DNA from 3 places in the Bacillus sp. MUM 13 genome. Region 2 is predicted to be linked to each of the others. Evidence: riboswitches for the same ligand, from Rfam matches in the RefSeq annotation. Region 2 holds a riboswitch; each other region holds the start of a gene.
What was found. Region 2 has a riboswitch for S-adenosylmethionine ahead of BIV59_RS20785 (bifunctional homocysteine S-methyltransferase/methylenetetrahydrofolate reductase). Riboswitches for the same ligand answer to the same signal wherever they lie in the genome.
Positions count from the first base shown of each region.

Region 1: it holds a riboswitch for S-adenosylmethionine, as region 2 does, so the genes downstream of both, BIV59_RS05020 (YezD family protein) here and BIV59_RS20785 (bifunctional homocysteine S-methyltransferase/methylenetetrahydrofolate reductase) in region 2, are expected to answer to the same signal.
Region 3: it holds a riboswitch for S-adenosylmethionine, as region 2 does, so the genes downstream of both, BIV59_RS08280 (LLM class flavin-dependent oxidoreductase) here and BIV59_RS20785 (bifunctional homocysteine S-methyltransferase/methylenetetrahydrofolate reductase) in region 2, are expected to answer to the same signal.

Region 1 covers NZ_MLYQ01000014.1:30,819-37,453, reverse strand. The annotation lists gene BIV59_RS05040 (coiled-coil domain-containing protein) at 231-1,604, shown strand; gene BIV59_RS05035 (hypothetical protein) at 2,067-2,507, shown strand; gene BIV59_RS05030 (YxcD family protein) at 2,495-2,785, shown strand; gene BIV59_RS05025 (amino acid permease) at 2,976-4,379, opposite strand; SAM riboswitch class I at 4,746-4,849, shown strand; gene BIV59_RS05020 (YezD family protein) at 5,076-5,234, shown strand; gene BIV59_RS05015 (M55 family metallopeptidase) at 5,707-6,531, shown strand; gene BIV59_RS05010 (ABC transporter permease) at 6,545-6,635, shown strand, end outside.
Region 2 covers NZ_MLYQ01000122.1:2,261-8,895, forward strand. The annotation lists gene metH (methionine synthase) at 1-2,559, opposite strand, end outside; gene BIV59_RS20785 (bifunctional homocysteine S-methyltransferase/methylenetetrahydrofolate reductase) at 2,552-4,396, opposite strand; SAM riboswitch class I at 4,625-4,725, opposite strand; gene BIV59_RS20790 (class I SAM-dependent methyltransferase) at 5,013-5,621, shown strand; gene BIV59_RS20795 (MOSC domain-containing protein) at 5,709-6,353, opposite strand.
Region 3 covers NZ_MLYQ01000027.1:20,336-26,970, forward strand. The annotation lists gene BIV59_RS08265 (sensor histidine kinase) at 1-340, shown strand, start outside; gene BIV59_RS08270 (response regulator) at 333-965, shown strand; gene BIV59_RS08275 (class I SAM-dependent methyltransferase) at 1,333-2,526, shown strand; SAM riboswitch class I at 2,610-2,716, shown strand; gene BIV59_RS08280 (LLM class flavin-dependent oxidoreductase) at 2,814-3,863, shown strand; gene BIV59_RS08285 (ATP-grasp domain-containing protein) at 3,902-4,852, shown strand; gene BIV59_RS08290 (ABC-F family ATP-binding cassette domain-containing protein) at 4,931-6,487, opposite strand.

The DNA of each region.
Region 1 (6,635 bases), on a different contig from region 2:
TAAAGTCTCTTTTAAAGTAATGAGCATGCTCGACTGCAGGGAAAGTGAGTCCCTGAAGAAGAATCAAATGCAAGTTTAATAGAGCCTTCATTTAAGAAAGACAGCTTATCTAATAAACTAAAAAAATGGCTGTTAAAATGCTCTTGGTTCCACAGTTGGATGTGCAGTCCGCCGCCGTTAATCAGAGAGAAAATTTGCATTTTGGCCTATAGAAACTCAGGGGGAATAACGTGTTGAAGAAAAGATTAATTGCGATTAATACGACAATAGTACTTGGTTTGGGAAGCGTCTTTTCCATTCCTGCTGTACATGCTTCATCTATTCACCAGCTTCAGGGCGAAAAAGCCCAAATCAGCGGAAAACGTTCTCAAGTGCAGACTAATATTTCTGCTGCAGTTAAAAAGATTACTAGCCTTCAAGAAAGCCAGACAAAACTAAATGCGCAGATTAAGCGGATTGATCAGGCTATCGCGGATAACAATACAAAAATTGAAGAAACAAAAGAGAAAATTGCCCAAACACAGATTGAAGTAGATGGCTTAAGATCTGATATAACAAAGCTGAATGAAAGAATTGCAAAACGGAATGATGTGTTAAAACAGCGTGCGCTTTCTTTCCAGGAAAGCGGCGGAGATGTGGATTACCTGAGTGTTATTCTTGGTTCCTCAAGCTTTAGGGATTTCGTTGACCGTGTAGGTGCAGTTGCTACTATCGTTGAAGCTGACCAGGATATCCTTAAGCAGCATGAAGCCGATAAAAAAGAATTGAAGGAAAAAGAAGCAGCTGTTGAAAAGAAGCTTGCTGAATTAACCAGCACAAAGGTTGAATTCGAAGGAATGATCGCTCAAATCCAGGATCAGAAAAAGGAAAGCCTGATTCTTAAAGCAGATCTTAAAAAGAAAGAAGCAGAAACACAAGCACTGAAAAAAGGCCTTGAAAAAACAGACAGCAAGCTTGCTGCACAGGAATTTTCAATTCAAAAGCAAATGGAGCAGGAACGTAAGCGCCAAGCAGAATTGGAGGCTGCAAGACTCCGTGCGGCAGCTGAAGCACAGGCCCGCAAAAAAGAGATGGAAAAAAGAATGAGTGAGCAAAACCGCTCGCAAGCACAGTCATCTCCATCTCAATCTGAATCTCCATCTCAATCTGTCCCTGCATCAGACGACAGCCCGGCACGCAGCTCCGCTGATTCTGTGCACGTCATAAGCGGAGGCGGCAATCCTGTGACTGCCGGCTACCGGTATATCGGAAATTCCGTTTATGTTTTTGGCGGCGGAAGAAGCGACAGCGATATTGCTAACGGCAGATTCGACTGTTCAAGCTTTGTTCACTGGGCATATGAGCAGGCAGGAATCTCGCTTGGAGCAAGGGGCTCTGTCAGCACAGATACCCTGAAAAACATGGGCAGCCAGGTTTCATCTTCTGACATGCAGCCAGGAGATCTTGTATTCTTCAATACGTACAAAACTGATGGACATGTTGGCATTTACGTTGGTAATGGGAAATTTATCGGAGCACAAAGCTCTACAGGTGTAGCAGTTGCTGATATGACAAGCGGCTACTGGAAACAGAAGTTTAACGGACGTGTAGTCCGAATCAGATAATTATTCTAAAAAAAGCACGAGCTTCCTTCCTGGGGAGCCCGTGCTTTTTTGCTATTCCTGTGGTAATAGAGTTTCGGGAGAATCCTTAATTATGGAAGGTTGTAAAAACCTCAACTAAAATTACTCTTTTCTGTGAGACCCCGCAAGCATTGCTTGTGAGGCTTACCGCCCGCCCCGCGGAAAGCGGGCATCCTTGAGCGGAAATCAACCCACTTGTTCACTAGCAGCAAAGTTTACGCAAACAGTCAAATGAAAATACGAAGTCTATTTTTAGATGATATGTGTTTTGGAAAATGTTGATTGGGGAATATTATTCAAAATAACTATTTGATAATGGAATGAAACTTTTTATCCTTTTATCCGTATATAAGGATAGAGGAAAGGTGATGCGATAATATTATATTGTACAAACATTCTTCTTCATCTCAAGTTAAGTCAGAAAACATTCTTGGAGGAATAAAAATGATAAAAAAAATACTGGCTGCGATGCTCACCCTTACACTGGTGTTCAGCCCGGCAGGTGCTTCTGTATTTGTTGACCACAATCATACTAATACAGCGAGTGCCAAATCGTATAAATCCGGCAAGCGATCCTTTAACAGCAATCGCTCAAATTTCCAGAATAATAACCGTTCAAATTATCAGAGAAATAATAGATCGTACAATTCACCAAGCAAAAGCAATTCCTTCCGCAAAGGCGGCTTTATGAGAGGCATGCTGTTTGGCGGTCTGGCAGGCATGCTGTTTGGAGGCTTGCTCGGGCATTTGGGTGGCTTTGGAGCCATTTTCGGCCTATTAGTCAATGTAATAGCCATACTGATCATTATTATGATCATCAGCAAAATCTTTAGCCTTTTCAGAAGAAATCGCCGTCCAGAGGACAGAGATTCATGGAGAAGATAAAAGCTGAAGAACAGGATATCATTAATGCAGTCTGTCTTTATATTGCAGATAAAAAGGGGATTGCACCTGAAGAAGTGGAAGTAGAGCTCATGTTTGACGATGATTATGGCTTTTCTGCTGAAGTTTATACAGGCGGAAGAAAGCAGGTGCTCATTACCGTAAACTTAATCGAAGCCCTTCGTCTATGGCTTGACCAGGAGCTGCATCGAAACCCGTATGCCGGTATTGAACTCGTCCTCGATGATAATGAAGGCATAATTGCCTACATTACCGAATGATATATAGAAAATGAATCTCCTTATGAAGAGGAGATTCCTTTTTTTTTGCTAAAAAACAGGGAAGATACGTTGAGTTAGATAAAAGAAGGTTTTAAGTAAAACGTCAAACAAAACGGCACAGTGTGAGTTTATGCCATAAAAAATTGCCCTGGCATGAAAGACCAGAGCATTTTTGTAATGGATGACAGTGCTAATTCAATTTCGTTTTTGGTTTTCTCATTAAGATCGGGTAGAGAATAAGTCCGAAAACAAACAGCCCGATGCCTAAACGAAATGTTTCTAAATTGGCGGTGCCTGATTTTATTACCCATAGAGAATAAATGAGGGCAAGGACCGTAATCAATCCATCAAGCTTGCGTGAACCTTTAATGGTTTCGTATGTTTCGCCAGTAATCACAAGTTTTAGCTGGTAAATGGCAGAAACCAGATACGGGATCAAATAGGCTAGTGTAGCCACGACTATAACAAAATTATAGGCTATTCCTATTGTGCTGGAAATGGTAGTGAACAAGAAAACCTGTGTCATGACATTGGTTAAAGTCAAAGAACGGATTGGACTTCCGTTTTTATTTGTTTTGGCAAAAAAAGCAGGAAATAATTTATCCTTGGCAGCCTGATAGGGAACCTCTGAGCTGACAACGATCCAGCCAATCGTTGAACCTAGAAGGGAAATAAGTGCAAGGATTGCCATTACGGTAGCTCCCGGATGTCCCATTGCTGCCTCTAGTGCATCAACTAACGGCTTTTCTGAGTGGCTTAATTGGTCATGAGGCAATGCTCCCATCGTGAGAAGTGTAATGCCTACATATATAACTAAAGAGACGATCAGGCCAATAATGGTTGCTTTTTTAACATCATGCTGTGATTTGGCCCTGTTTGACAGCATAACGGCTGATTCTATGCCGATGAATGCCCAGAGCGTTGAGATGGCTGCATGATTCACTTGGCTTCCCAGAGAGAGAACATTGCCTTTTGCATCAATGAATGCCTTGCCGTTTCCAAGGTTGGCTGCATCAAAAATGAAAACTGTCACGATAATGAAAAGCGCAAAGCCGAGCACCTTGGCAATAGTTGTAGTAAGATTCATTGTGCCGGCGCTATTAAAGTTTTTTGCCAAAATGGCTTGAATGCCCCATAACATGACTGTGCAAACCATAAAGGTGATGAACTTACCCAGTTCTATAGTAGATGATCCCAGGTAAAAGAGCGGCTTAGTGCTTTGCATAATTGGAAAGAATGCAGATAGATAACCTGCGAAGGATATAATGACAGAAGCAGTGGCCGCCCAGTTTGCCGCCCAATATCCCCATGCCATACTGTACCCCGCTGCCCTTCCGGCTCTGGGGGAAGATGAAAACATAGCTTGTGCATAGCTTTGGGGCCCTGCCTTTAGTTCAGGTTTTCTGATTGCCAGATTCCCAAAAACTAAAGCAATTAAAAATACGCCAATTCCTGTAATGCCCCAGGCTATTGAAGATCCCAAGGAACTTGAATGCTGTGCCAGATTCGAGGGCAGCATAAAAACACCGCCGCCAACCATATTTCCAATAACGAATGTAGCCAATACCCACATTCCCCATTTTTTATTTTGCATAATAATCGACCTTTCTGCTGAGTTCATTTATATGTGAATAAGGAAAAAGATAAGTACATGTTTTATTACTTTAGTAGTATATAATAATATTTTAGTTTGGTAAAGTGATAAACAGATAAACCACTAAAGAATCGATGGGTAATTAAAGGAAATTTGCTTTATTTCTAAGGAAGGCGGGAATAAATGTGTAATATGAATTTTACAATCATGATTGTAAAATATTAATAATGTTTAAAAAACTTGATTTTTCCGTGAATTTAAATTGACAAAAATCAGCCGCGGATTTATTCTGTAAATATCCAAAAAACCAAGTTTTTTGATAAGTATTGTAAATATTAAGATGATAATTGAATATATTGCATTGAAAGCTTATCCAGAGAGGTGGAGGGACTGGCCCTTTGAAGCCTCGGCAGCAGATTCATGGAGAATACTGTGCCAACTCCAGCAGGCGTGAGTCTGGGAGATAAGAAGAGACCTTATTAAGGCATAAACCTCTTCTTTAAATATGAAGGGGTTTATTTTTTTCTCTGTAAAGCTCAGTCATGGTTTTTGCAAATGCAAAAAGGTGAAGGAATTCTGACGAAAAAGCAGGTTAAGTGTAACTGGAACAAAACTGATTTATTTTTGCCCAGGGGATCTGCAAGTGATGGGCTAATGATTGGGAAGTGTGTATATACATAAGGGGGAGCCGTGAAAATGGATGAATCAAAAATAAAATATATTCTTTCAAGTCTTAAAGAATTGGAATTCGGCTCCATCTTGATTACGGTTCATGATGGAGAAATTACACAGATTGATACCACGGAGAAAAAGCGTTTTCCTATCATTAAAAAACAAAATGAAAGAAAGAATTGAAAAAAGGAGCACCTTCTCCGGAAGGCAGCTCCTTTTTTTTGCTCGTCTCACATAACAAATTAAAAAACAACAATCTTTAAAAAAAGAGCATTTAGAAAAGAGCGTGTTCCCTTTGACAAGTCAGGTTGATTAGAGCGAGCATCCTGGAGCGGAAATCAGCCACCATGTTTCATAGCAGCAATGTTTACAAAAACAGCCTTTTGAATCATGCAGAAGAGAGATCAATCCAGTTTATCTTATAGGTTTTGTTGGTTCGAAACGGTTTGTAAACAATACTAATTTTTATTTCGAGATAATAAAGTAACGAAGACAGGAATTGAAAATTTTTTATCAGAAAGAAAAAACACCATGCTAGCAGCTTTTTCTGCAGGCTAATGCTATTAATAGAGCCAGATTTAGTTTGCAAGAAATAGTATTATAATTTATAATTTTAAGAAAATTATAACATTTTAAAAGGGGAGTGGATTTGGGGATGAAGTTATATGTGTCTGTCGATATGGAGGGAATCACTGGTCTAGCTGACCATACTCATGTTGACTCTTCTCAGCACAATTATGAACGAAGCCGGCTCATTATGACGGATGAAGCAAATAGTGTAGTTTCTGCTGCTTTTGAAGAAGGAGCAAGCGAGGTGATCGTCAATGACAGCCACTCTAAGATGAACAATTTGCTTATCGAAAGGCTCCATCCTGAAACACAGCTGATTACAGGAGATGTAAAGCCGTTTTCCATGGTTCAGGGACTAGATGATACATATACGGGAGCCATGTTTGTGGGATATCATGCACGGGCAGGCATGAAGGGGGTTATGTCCCATAGCATGATTTTTGGAGTGAGAAATTTCTTTATTAATGATACACCTGTTGGAGAACTGGGATTTAACGCATATGTCGCGGGGTATTACGATGTACCAGTAATCATGTCGGCTGGAGATGACAGGGCCGCTTTAGAAGCTGAACAGCTGATTCCAAATATCACAACCGTTACAGTAAAAGAAAGTATTTCCCGGTCAGCTGTAAAATCATTGACTCCTGCTAAGGCGGCTGCACTCCTCCGCGAAAAAACGGCATATGCGATAAAAAATATAGATAAGGTGAAACCGCTTACCCCGCCGGATCGCCCTCTGCTAGCCATTGAATTCTCTAATTACGGAGAAGCCGAATGGGCGAACCTGATGCCAGGCACGGAAATCGTCCCCGGCACTTGCACTGTCCGTTTCCAGTCAAAGGATATCCTTGAAGCTTACCAGGCTATGCTTGTCATGACAGAATTAGCGATGAGAACTACATTTTGTTAAGGGGAGCTTTTAGATGAAATCATACATAATCAAAAGGCTTGTTTCCATGATTGTGACTCTTTGGCTGATAGTAACCATGACGTTCTTTCTTATGCATTCTATCC
Region 2 (6,635 bases):
GTTTCTTTTTTGATCCAGATTAAGGAGAAATTCATCTTTCTTACTTTCATCATGAAGCATATTCGCAGCTGATAGCCCGTCCATGGCATCCTTCGAATATATGACAGGCCCATCATATTCCGGCGAAATCTTAAAATCTGTAAATTTTCGGGATAATGCAGCGCCGCCTACAAGGATTGGCACATTTATTCCCGCCTGCTTTAAATCCTGTGCCGTTATCACCATTTGCTGTGCAGATTTAACAAGGAGGCCAGAAAGCCCGATAACCGTTGGATTATGTGTACGGACCGCTTCAATAATCTGCTGTGTCTGGACCTTGATTCCCAGATCAACAACTTCAAAACCGTTATTCGAGAGGATGATTTCAACTAAATTTTTTCCGATATCATGTACATCGCCTTTTACTGTTGCCAACAGCAGCTTGCCTTTTTTTGCGCTTGTATCCCCAGTCATAAGAGGTTCCAAGTATGACACTGCAGCCTTCATCGCTTCTGCACTTTGGAGAACCTCCGCTACAATCAGCTTGTTATCGTTGAAAAGCCTGCCTACTTCAGCCATACCGTCCATCAGCGGGCCATTAATGATGGCAAGCGGCTCTCTTCCCTCTTTCAGGGCGGTATCAAGATCCGCCAAAAGACCCTCTTTTGTTCCCTCTATAATGTAGTTCGCAAGCCTTTCATGCAGCGGAAGCAATGCACTGCTGACTTTCCTCTCCGTTTTCTTTCCGCGGTAAAACTCTGTAAAAGCGGCTAATGCTTCTTTCGTGGTATTAAAAAGCAGTTCCTCTGCAAGGCGGACCTCTTCCTTGGGAATAGAAGCAAAACGCTCTAATTTTTCCGTGTTGACAATCGCATAATCCAGACCTGCTTTTGTGCAGTGATATAAAAATACAGCATTAAGAATTTCCCGCCCCCTTGCCGGCAAGCCAAAAGAAACATTGGAGATGCCCAGGATCGTCTGGCAATGCGGATATTTTTCCTTGATGCTCCGGATGCCTTTTACCGTTTCGGAGCAAGAGCCCAGATATTGCTCATCACCAGTCCCAACGGGAAAAACGAGCGGGTCAAAGATGATATCCTTAGGATTGATTTTATATTTATTAACAAGCAGATCCATGGACCTGCCGGCAATTTCAAGTTTTCTTTTCACATCAATTGCCATTCCCATTTCATCAATCGTCCCAACAACTACAGCGGCCCCGTATTGATGAATGTATGGGGTGATTTTTTCAAAACGATCTTCACCATCTTCAAGATTAATTGAATTGATGATGCTTTTCCCCTGTGAATTCTTCAGTGCCTGCTCAAGCACGGCTTCATCTGTAGTATCTATAACTAAGGGTACCTTGACTTTCTTCACAGCCTCCCTGACAAATTCCATCATATCACCGAATTCGTCGCCATCAGGGTCAGCCAGGCAGATATCAATCACATGGGCGCCCTTTTTCACTTGTGCTCTCGCAACCTCTGCTGCCTGCTCATATTTCTTATCACGAATCAGCTCTTTGAATTTGCGGGACCCTATTACATTTGTCCTCTCTCCGACAAACAGCGGCCTCATCGTTTCATCGTATATGAGAGGCTCTATGCCTGCAATCGCGTGATTGTGGGTGTTTTCAGGAAGTTCCCTTGGCAGAACATCCTTTAAGGCAGCAGACAGCGCCTCAATGTGGGCTGGTGTAGTTCCGCAGCAGCCGCCAATAATGTTGACCCAGCCCTTTTGGGCAAATTGCTTCATTTTTTCCGCCAGGGAAACTGGCGATTCATGATAATGGCCTTCTTCATCCGGCAGCCCGGCATTCGGATAACAGCTTACCGCATGGTGAGACAGCCCCGACAGTGTACGGATATGGTCAATCATAAACTCCGGCCCTGTTGCACAATTCAGCCCGACCGCCAGCGGATCCATATGCTCACAGGATAAATAAAATGCTTCGATGGATTGCCCGGCGAGCGTTGTTCCCATCGGTTCGATCGTTCCGGAAATGATGATCGGCACCGTTCTTCCTGATTTCTTAAAGGCTGATTTAATTCCTAAAAAAGCAGCCTTAACATTCAGCATATCCTGGCAGGTTTCAACTAGAAGCAGATCCGAACCTCCGTCCAGCAAACCTCTTGCCTGCTCTTCATAAGAGGAAGATAATTCATCAAAATGCGCCCCTCCTGTAACGGAAAGGGTTTTGGTGGTTGGGCCCATCGAGCCTGCCGCAAACCGCGGCCAGCTGACTGTTGAAAATTTATCACATGCTGCTCTTGCCAGCCTTGCAGAAGCTTTATTCAGTTCATATGCCATGCCATCTAGCCCATATTCCTCCAGCACAATGCTCGTAGCTCCAAAACTATTGGTTTCAATAATATCGGCCCCTGCTTTTAAATATGCTTCATGAATGGACAAAATAATCTCTGGGGCTGCAAGCGAAAGATATTCATTGCATCCATCATACGCTTCACCGCCAAAATCTGCTTCGGTGAGGTTTTCAGCCTGAATCATAGTTCCCATTGCACCATCCAAGATCAATATTTTCTTTTTCATCTGATTTACTAGAAGATTTTCACTCATATGCTGTCACCCCTGCCAATTTCATACTATCCGTCTTCCTGATATGCTCAGTCAGCACTACGGTCATTTCATAGCGCATAAACGGAGTAATTAAATAAATCCCTTGAAACTTTTCCATCGCCGCATCTGCCAAAGATTTTGCAATGGCAAGCCCTTCATTCCTGGCAAGCAGCGGATTGCTGCCTGCGGCTGCCATTGCACGGCGCACATCATCAGGGAGTGTAATGCCCGGTATTTCATTATGAATAAATTCAGCATTTCTGGCACTTGTCAGCGGCATGATGCCTGCAAAAACAGGTGTATCAAGATGTTTGGTCGCTTCATATACTTCTTCCATCTGGTTTACGGAATAAATCGGCTGGGTCAGGAAGGATTGTGCCCCGCAGGTAATTTTCTTTTCCATCCTTTGTACAGCTTTATCGAGATACTTAACGTTTGGGTTAAATGCTGCAGCAATTTTAAAATGGGATTGCTGTCCAAGGCTTTGCCCAGAAAAGGATAAACCCTCATTGAATTGCTTGACAAGGCTGATCAAATCGAAAGAAGAAAGGTCATAAACAGAAGTAGCTCCAGGAAAATCTCCAATTTTCGACGGATCTCCAGTCACAACAAGCAGTTCATTCAGCCCCAGCGTCTGAAGTCCCATTAAATGAGACTGCAGTCCAATCAGGTTTCTGTCCCTGCAGGTCAGATGTATCAAAGGATTGGCCCCCATCTGATTCTTCAGCATTACGCCAAGAGCTGCATTGCTGATTCTCGGCGTTGCGAGCGAGTTGTCAGCAAGGGTAACGGAATCAGCACCTGCATCCAAAAGTGCTTTAGCACCCATCATAAAAGGTTCAATTCCGAGTTTCTTTGGCGGGTCAAGCTCAACGAGAACCGTCCGTTTTCTTTTGGCAAGCTGGTGCAGTGCGGGTGTTTTATCATCAATTATCTCGATAATTTCTATTTTTCTGGCCTTAATTTCTTTTTGTGTAACAGGAGGGATAATGCCTAGCTTCTTTTTTACCTCTGCAATATGAAGCGGAGTTGTTCCGCAGCATCCGCCGATTACTGCTGCCCCCTGTTCCCTGAGTTTTAAGGCACTTGAGCCAAAGTATTCCGGCACGGCTTCATATATCAGCCTGCCATCGATATATTCAGGGAGGCTTGCATTTGGATAAACGGATATAGGCGTGTTCTTCATTAGGGGAACTTCTTCTAAAGAGCGGATCATATGATGCGGTCCAAGCCTGCAGTTTATGCCTGCAACATCCGCACCAAGCTGTTCCATTCTTTGAAATGCTTCATTCAAATGAATGCCGTTTTGCATGTATCCTATTTCATGCAATGTCACATTGGAGATGATAGGAAGATCTGTTTCTTTTCTGGCAATCGGCAGCACGGTCTCCAGTTCTTCGAGGTCATAAAAAGTTTCAAGAATCAGACCATCAGGCCCTTCCATCAGGATACTGTAAAGCTGCTCACGAAAGCTGCGTTTTATCTCCTCCATGCTAAGATCATTTTTCCTTATGCTCCTCAGCGCTCCAATCGTCCCAAAAACAAACGCTTTTCCTTCCGAGGCCTTCCTTGCAATGGCAACTCCATTGCGATTAATGGCGCTTACTTCATCTTCAAGGCCGTATCGCTTCAATTTATGGTAGTTTGCACCATAGGTATTGGATTGCAGAATATCGGCCCCCGCTTCTAAATAGGCCCTGTGAATCGTTTCTATCTGGCCTGGGTCAGTGGAATTAAGCTCCTCATAGCAATGATCAATTCCATGGGAATACAGCAATGTTCCCATGGCTCCCTCCCCGATAAGCACCCTTTTTTTCAGTTCGTTCCGGAAATCCATATGACACCTGCTTTCAATATCTGTGTGTAATTTTATAAGGGCTTACTGTATACTTGGCTGTTGCTCTCTGCTATTGACGGCAGACTTCCAGGGACGAGCTGCCTCCCTGTGAATCAAGCCCATCCATTCCAATAAAAAAGTGCTGGAATTTGCAATGAACCATAACAATGCCCTTCGAAAATAATATAAAAACAGGCCTTCTTGGAAGAAGGCCTGTTTCAAACATTCTCCTCATCTATCAAGCTTCTGCTTGCTGGATTTAGCACCATGGCGATTTGCCGGTTGCTGAGGCTTCATGGGGCCAGTCCCTCCACCTCTCTCGATAAGATATGTAATTTTAATATTCAAAAAAATTAATTACATTTAATTTACATGATTAAGCAGCCAATTTCAAGACTTTATGGAAAATAGTATGTATATCCTTCTAAAAAACCAGGTTCAATACTCGTACCGTTCTTTTTTTTCTTTGGCCATCGCTTGATCTTATAATCCCTGTGTGCATATCAGCACAGGATTTTTAAGATCAAAAAAAACTAAAAAAATCAGTACCATGTTTACCAAAAGCTGCAGAAGTGAATAACAAAACTATAATCACAAAGAGAAAGGAGGCATTTTTTTGATTGAAATTTTAGCTAAGCAATTCCGCAGGCCAGACGGGCTATTAGGAAGGCTTGCCGGAAGAATAATGCTGTTCGAAAACCGCAGGATCAACCGCTGGACTATTGACCTATTGAATATAAAGCCCGGGGATTATCTTCTTGAGATTGGATTTGGGCCAGGGTATGCGATAAAGGAAATTTTCCGCAGGCACCATAATGTGAAAATAGATGGAATAGATGTCTCAGAGTCTATGACTAAGGAAGCAGAAAAGAGAAATTACAAATATGCAGAAGAGGGAAGGCTTAAGCTACACAGCGGGGATGTGACAGATTTTAAACAGGAATTATACAGATACGATAAGGTTTTTTCTGTTAATAACTATCCCCTTTGGAAAAATCCGAAGAAGGAATTAATCAGGATTCACCATTTGATGAAGGATGGAGGTGCCATCGCCATCACTGTACAGCCAAGAGAGGAAGACGCATCCCGGGAAAAAGCCCTGTCCCATGCCATAGAAATTGAACAAGCACTCTTTCATGCAGGATTCCGCAGCATCTCTGTTAAGTTCAAGAAAGTCCGGCCACAATTAACGGTATGTGTTACTGCCCATTGCAAAAAGAATTAAAAAAATTCAAGGTGTTATAAGAGCTCACTGATTTTAACAGAAACACTGAGCTCTTATCCCTTAAGCAAGGTTTATCTATCAGGAAAATTAAGAAAGCCTTTTTTTCAGCCTTTTTTTCCAGTCTTCTGCAAGCCCTTCTGCGGAAATCAATTCCTCAGCGGCTGCCAAGCCTCCCTCCTGGTGCAGAAGAATTCTGGATGCCTGTAAGACGGTAATGGGCTTTTGCGCGCGGTGCAATAAAGTTATATTATCATTTTCATTGATTGTGCCAGCATCAATCATTTTTGCAAAGTAACCTGTATAGCACGTGTCCAAAATGCGCTTTAAGAATTGAGGTTCATTATTGAAAAAAGAAATCGTGGAGCATGGCACCCTTCCTTGTGTTACCTGGACTGCAGCACTTCTGCCAATTCTGAAAATATCACCGATGCATACTTCTTCTTCCTTCATTCCATGAACGGTCAGATTTTCACCAAAAGCAGGCATCGCAATGGTTTTCTGGAATTCATCTTCCCACAGGGAATAATGTTCTGCAGGGTAAAAGCATACAGCGCGTTCAGGTCCGCCATGGTGCACCGGATTGCCTACTCCGTCCCCGGAAAACCCGTTTGCACCAAGTTCCGCCATTTCTGTTTTCTGTTTTTTAATGGCTGTTTTCATGTTCATTCCGCTGAATGCCTCATCCTGCGGTTTTCCTATTTGAAGTGATACAATGCTCCCTTGCAATACCATTATTTTTCATCCTTTCTTTCTAAGCATCTCTTTTAGTGAGTACATCTGATAGAAACGCAGCTGATTTTGGAGAGTGCTTTTTAACAGTCCCTTTATGTAAGTATACTAAAGCTTGCCGCCATAAAATAAGGGTCATGGTGTATTCGTGACAGGGCAGTAATCTTATGGTATTCTAATGATAGATAAAAACAAAAAGAACCGCAAATGTGCCAGCATTTGCGGTCCCGCGATAGACTTTCCTGTCGGACCGGGCTTCTATCAGCAAACAGGCCTCTCCTTGTG
Region 3 (6,635 bases), on a different contig from region 2:
CACATGGAAGATAGAACCTGTTTCTATGGACAGGGGGATAGAGGATCATTTATTCCGCATCCTTCAGGAGTCTGTTTCCAATACTCTAAGGCATGCAAAAGCTTCATCACTTGAGGTTTCACTAATATCAAGAGACGGCCTGATTATCTTTATCATTGCAGATGATGGCTGCGGCTTCCGCTCAGAAAACTCCAAAGCAGGTTCTTATGGGCTTCTTAATATGCAGGAGCGTGCTGCAGAAATTGGCGGCACAATGAAAATAGTCAGTGTGATCAATAAAGGAACTAGGCTCGAAGTAAAAGTGCCATTAATTTCTTCAGGAGGTGAAGATATTGATTAAAGTATTGCTTGTAGATGATCATGAAATGGTAAGAATAGGGGTATCTTCTTATTTATCTATGCAGGCTGATATAGAAGTGATCGGCGAGGCAGATGATGGCGGTGCAGCAGTAAGGCTGGCACTTGAACTGCGCCCGGATATTATATTAATGGATCTGGTCATGAAAGAAATGGACGGGATTGAGGCAACCAGACTGATAATCGATAAATGGCCGGAAGCAAAAGTCATTATCGTCACAAGTTTTCTGGATGATGAAAAGGTATACCCGGCTCTTGAAGCAGGAGCTTCCAGCTATATGCTGAAAACCTCAAGGGCAAGTGATATAGCAGAGGCAGTGCGTTCTACATTCCATGGCCATTCCGTGCTGGAACCGGAAGTGACAGGCAAGATGATGAAAAAAATGAGAACACCAGCTGTGCGGCTTCTCCATGAACAGCTCACAAACAGGGAAATGGAAATTTTGCTGCTGATCGCACAGGGGAAAACCAATCAGGAAATCGCAGACGAACTATATATTGCCCTGAAAACAGCAAAGGTGCATGTCAGCAATATTTTGAGCAAACTGGAAGTGCAGGATCGCACACAGGCCGTCATTTATGCATTCAAGCATGCACTGGTGAAATAACAGGGAAAACTGGAGACTCTTTATTAAAAGCGCTCTTTTAAATAGGCTCTTTCCGTAAACTTTGCTGCTATGGAACAAGGGGTTGATTTCCGCTCCAGGGTGCTTCGCTTTCCGCGGGGCGTGTGCTGAGCCTCCCAGGCGTCGTCTGCGGGGTCTCACCTGTCACGCTGATCCCGCAGGAGTCTCCGCACCTTCCGCTCCAATCAACCTGCTTTAACAATGGATTTTCCTCGCAGAACTATTTAAGTAACAACAATCTTTAAGAAAAGAGCATTTACATAAAATGAAGATTTTTTAAGCGGAAATATATGACCCGCTATAGCAGGATGAGAACGAAACAGGCTTTGACAAAAATGGGGGATAGGATATGGAAGACAACACTTATTATACGGGCATCCTTCACATAGGCTCTCTTTTAAACCATGCGGGAATACCCTATGAATTTACCGGGGCTTCAGCACTTTTGCTGCAGGGGGTCATTCTGGAGGACGAAGATAAAATAACCGTAAGCGTACAATGGGATCTGCTTCAGCAGGCATATAGCCTTTTTGAAACCTTCAAGCCTTCTCAACTCGTGAAAACCCCGGAAAAGGCAGAGTTTCATCTTAAGATCAACCAAATAGAAGCGGTAATAAGCTTCTTTTACAATACCACTGTTAAAACAGATCCATACCGGATAGCCATTCCGCATGGCGGCGAAGAGATCTGGTGCCGTTCACTTTACAGCCATTTATACGATAAAGAAATGAATAGATTCAGCAGCAGCATCCATGCCCATCTATTGAAGCAGCAGCAGGGATTCACCGAGCATAATGAGCAGGCCTGGAACCAGAATAATTATCTGGCGCTTATTAACAGGTACGGGCGCCCGGAAGACATGGCAGAAAAGATCAGGCAGAACCCTGCTTGGAGGCTGCATCCCTTCTATAAGTATTTAGGTGATCTTAATGGAAAGAAAGTAGCCCATTTGATGGGGTCAAATGGAGTGAAAGCAGCAGCACTGGCATTACTGGGTGCAGAGGTTACGGTGGCTGATTTTTCAAAAGAAAATAAAGCATTCGCAGAAGAACTGGCAGCTTCTTGCGGAGTCGATATAAACTATATCGTTTCAGATGTTCTTTCGCTGCCTCAAGCAGAGCTTGGCGGAAAATATGACCTTGTTTTAATGGAGCTTGGCGTTCTGCATTATGTAATCGACCTTCAGCCGTTAGCAGAGGTTATCAGGGGCTTGCTGAAGAAGGGCGGAAGATTTGTCCTTCACGAGTTTCATCCTATTTCAACGAAGCTGATTTCATCTTCAGGAAAAAAACATAAAGTAACCGGCAATTATTTTGATTCACAGATAGAAAATAATAGAGTGGCATTTACCAAGCATATGCCCGAGCAAGAGCAGGAAAGCCTGTCAAATGTGGTCCAAAGAAAATGGTCCATAGGCGAGCTGATTACGGCAATTGGCCAATCAGGACTTGTAATTAAGGTGCTGGAGGAGGAGCCGAATCATAAAATCCACGATATCGGGCTTCCAAAAACCTACACACTTGTCTGTGAAAAAACATATTAATGTATTATTGAAAATTATCTAACAATAAAGTTGACGGATAACCAAGGTTCGTAGTAGGATTAATTTATGTAAAAATTGAATAGTACTTATCGAGAGAGGTGGAGGGACTGGCCCTTTGAAGCCCGGCAGCCGCTGACACAGTCAGAATGGTGCCAATTCCAGCAGAGTCATGCACTCTGGCAGATAAGCAGGGGATAAATCGAAACTTCTTCTTATCGGGGGAAGTTTTTTTGTGTGTTTTTTTATTCAAGATGAAGGCAGAATTGAATGGAAAAGGAGATAGAGAGATGAAATTTGGATTTTGGCTTCCCATCTTTGGCGGATGGCTTCGAAATGTAGATGATGAAAACATGCCGCCAACCTTTGAATATGCCAAGACTGTCATCCAGGCTGCAGAACAGTGGGGATATGATACGACATTGATTGCTGAACTTTACTTGAATGATATAAAAGGGCCTGAACAAGATTCGCTTGAGGCCTGGACTACAGCAGCAGGGCTTGCTGCTGTGACCGAAAAAATCGAAATTATGACCGCTGTCAGGCCTGGATTCCATAATCCGGCTGTTACAGCAAAAATGGCGGCGAATATCGACCAGATAAGCAATGGCCGATTCACGCTGAATATTGTTTCAGCCTGGTGGGAGGAAGAGGCTCGCCAGTATGGAGGGATCTTTACGGCCCATGATGAACGATATGACCGCACGGAAGAATTCATTGATGTTATTCAGGGCTTATGGAAAGAAGATGTCTTTTCCTATAAGGGAAAGTACTATGATATCAAAGATGCCCATTTAAGCCCAAAACCGGTGCAGCGGCCTAATCCAATCCTATATGCCGGCGGTGAAAGTGAACGCGGCAAACAGGTGATAACGGGAAAATGTGACGCATATGTGATGCATGGCGGAACAGTTGAAGAAATCAGGGGTAAAATTCAAGGAATGAAGGAAAGACGGGCAGAATCAGGAAAACAGCCTTTCTCATCTTTTGGATTGGCCGCCTATGTAATCTGCAGGGACAGTGAAGAAGAAGCACAGGAAGAACTTAAGAGAATTACGGATGTTAAAGAATCCAGTGCATATGCCGGATATAATGATTTCGTTAATAAGTCGCAGCTTGAGCAGCAGGTCAAGCTTTATGATTATTCGGTCTCCAACAGGGGATTGCGCCCGAACCTTATTGGGACTCCAGAACAGATTGCAGAGCGTATCATTAAATTTGAAGAAGCGGGAGTAGATTTGCTTTTGCTTCAGTTTTCACCGCAGCTGGAAGAAATGGAGCGCTTCGCGAAACAGGTAAAACCGCTTGTGGAGAAAAAACGCCAAAAAACAAAAGCCTGACGGTCAAGTTTTGAAGCTTATAACAGGAGGCTATAATAATGAGCAAAATTTACATCATTCACGAAAACAGCGAATGGACAGAGCATCTGACAAACAGATTGAATGAACTGAACCTGCCTTATGAAGAGTGGCATCTTGACCATGGACTGGTGGACTTATCCCAGGAGCCGCCGGAAGGCGTGTTTTACAGCAGAATGAGCGCTTCTTCCCATACAAGGGGCCACCGTTTTGCGCCTGAACTTACCGAGTCGGTCTTGGCATGGCTTGAGCAGCACGGACGGAAGGTCCTGAACGGCAGCCGGGCTCTCCGATTGGAAGTGAGCAAGGTCAATCAATACACGGCACTAGCAAGCCATGGCATTAAAACACCTAAAACCATCGCTGCAGCCGGGAGAGATATGATTATAGAAGCAGCCGGGAAGTTGGGTGCAGAATCCTTTATCACCAAACATAACCGTGCCGGAAAGGGACTTGGGGTCCAGCTGTTCCATTCCATTGATGCACTGAAGCAATATGTGGATAGCCCTGATTTTGAAGAACCGGTCGATGGCATTACACTGATTCAGGAATATATCAAATCCCCTGAGCCATATATCACCCGCTGTGAATTTGTTGGCGGAAAATTTGTGTATGCTGTCCGTGTCGACACATCTGAGGGCTTTGAGCTGTGCCCGGCGGACGCATGCCAGATTGGCGATTTATTCTGCCCTGTTGGGGAGGAGGTTCCTGAAAAGCCAAAATTCCAGGTTATTGAAGGTTTCCGGGAGCCCATTATCGAGCAATACGAAACGTTCCTGAAAGAAAATCAAATTGCTGTTGCCGGGATTGAATTTATCAGAAACAGTGAAGGGGAAATCTTCACATATGACATTAATACAAATACAAATTATAACAGCGATGCAGAAAAAGCGGCAGGGAAATTTGGCATGCTGGAATTAGCCAGGCTATTGGGCAATGAATTGAAAATAGTTGAACCAGCCCGTTTATAAGATATTCATATATAACAAAAACCATCTTTGGAGCACCCAAAGATGGTTTTTGTTTATGCAGTTAAGGCTATAAAAGAGTCAGCTTTGGCCTTCATTCGCCCAATCTTCCACGTTCCATACCTTTGTCACCCAATCCTCATAGAAATCAGGCTCATGGCAGACAAGGACAATAGTGCCTTTATAGGCTTTCATGGCGCGCTTAAGCTCTTCTTTAGCTACAATATCCAAGTGGTTGGTCGGCTCGTCAAACAAAAGCCAGTTGCTTTCTGTCAGCATTAGCTTGCATAAGCGGACCTTCGCCTGTTCACCTCCGCTCAGCTGGTTCAGCGGGCGGGTTATGTGGTCATTTTTCAAGCCGACCCTTGCAAGGATTCCTCTTACCTGAGGCTGCTCCAGACTCGGGAATGCATTCCAAATTTCGTCAAGCGGCGTGGTGCCTGCAGCTTTCACTTCCTGTTCGAAATAAGAAGGGAAAAGGAAATCGCCAAGGATGACCTTGCCGCTAATGGGCTTAATTTTGCCGAGAATGGTTTTTAGCAGTGTGGACTTCCCGACACCGTTGCTTCCGACCACTGCAATTTTGTCTCCGCGTTCAATCGTTGTTGTAAGCTTAGGGAAGAGCGGGCGGTCATACCCAATTTCTAATGCTTCACCCTCGAACACAAACCTGCTGCTTCCTCGCGACTCTTTAAAATCAAAGGTGGGCTTCATGGCCGTTTCAGGACGGTCGATCCGTTCGATTTTCTCAAGCTGCTTCTGTCTGCTCTTTGCGCGGCCCGTTGTTGAATAGCGTGCTTTATTTTTCGCTATGAAATCTTCCTGCTTCTTGATGAATTCCTGCTGTTTTTCATAGGCATGGATATGCTGATTTTTATTGATTTCAGCTAATTCCAGGAACTTTTCATAGGTAGCTGTATAACGAGTCAGTTTGGAGAATTCCAGATGAAAGATAACGTCAACTACGCCATTCATAAATTCCGTGTCATGGGAAATTAAAAGATAGGCATGCGGATATTCCTTCAAATAGTTGCTTAGCCAGCGGATATGCTCGACATCCAGATAGTTGGTAGGTTCATCTAATAAAAGAACCTCAGGCTGCTCCAATAACAGCTTGGCAAGCAGAACCTTAGTCCGCTGCCCGCCGCTAAGAGCAGAAACATCACGGTCAAGTCCGATGGCATCCAGGCCAAGTCCGCGTGCAGCTTCTTCTACCTTGATATCAAGATTGTAAAAGCCCCCTGCTTCCAGCTTGTCCTGAATGACACCCATCTGTTCCAAAAGCTCTTCAAGCTCTTCCGGAGAAGCTGTCCCCATTTTCTCTGTGACTTCATTCAGGGCCTTTTCTTCTTCAAATAGCGGAAGAAAGGCATCTCTTAAAACATCACGGATGGTCTTTCCCTTCGTAAGCACGGTATGCTGATCCAAGTATCCGTATACGACGCCCGGAGTCCATTCCATCCGCCCTGTATCATGAATTAAATGTCCGGTTATGATATTCATTAAAGTAGATTTGCCGACGCCATTCGCACCGACCAGGCCAACATGTTCACCAGCCATTAAACGAAAGGAAACATCCTTGAACAATGTACGGTCGCCGAAGCTATGGCCCAATTTATCTATAGAAAGTAAGCTCATTATTTGTGAACCTCCAATATTTATTAACACATCCATAGTCCATCTTACTAAAATCCGTGATAGATTGCTATCCTTGCTTGCCAGTCCGCCCAAAAATACCAGAAACAGCAAGGAAGCACCAATCGACAAATTTCTCGGGAAATAATTG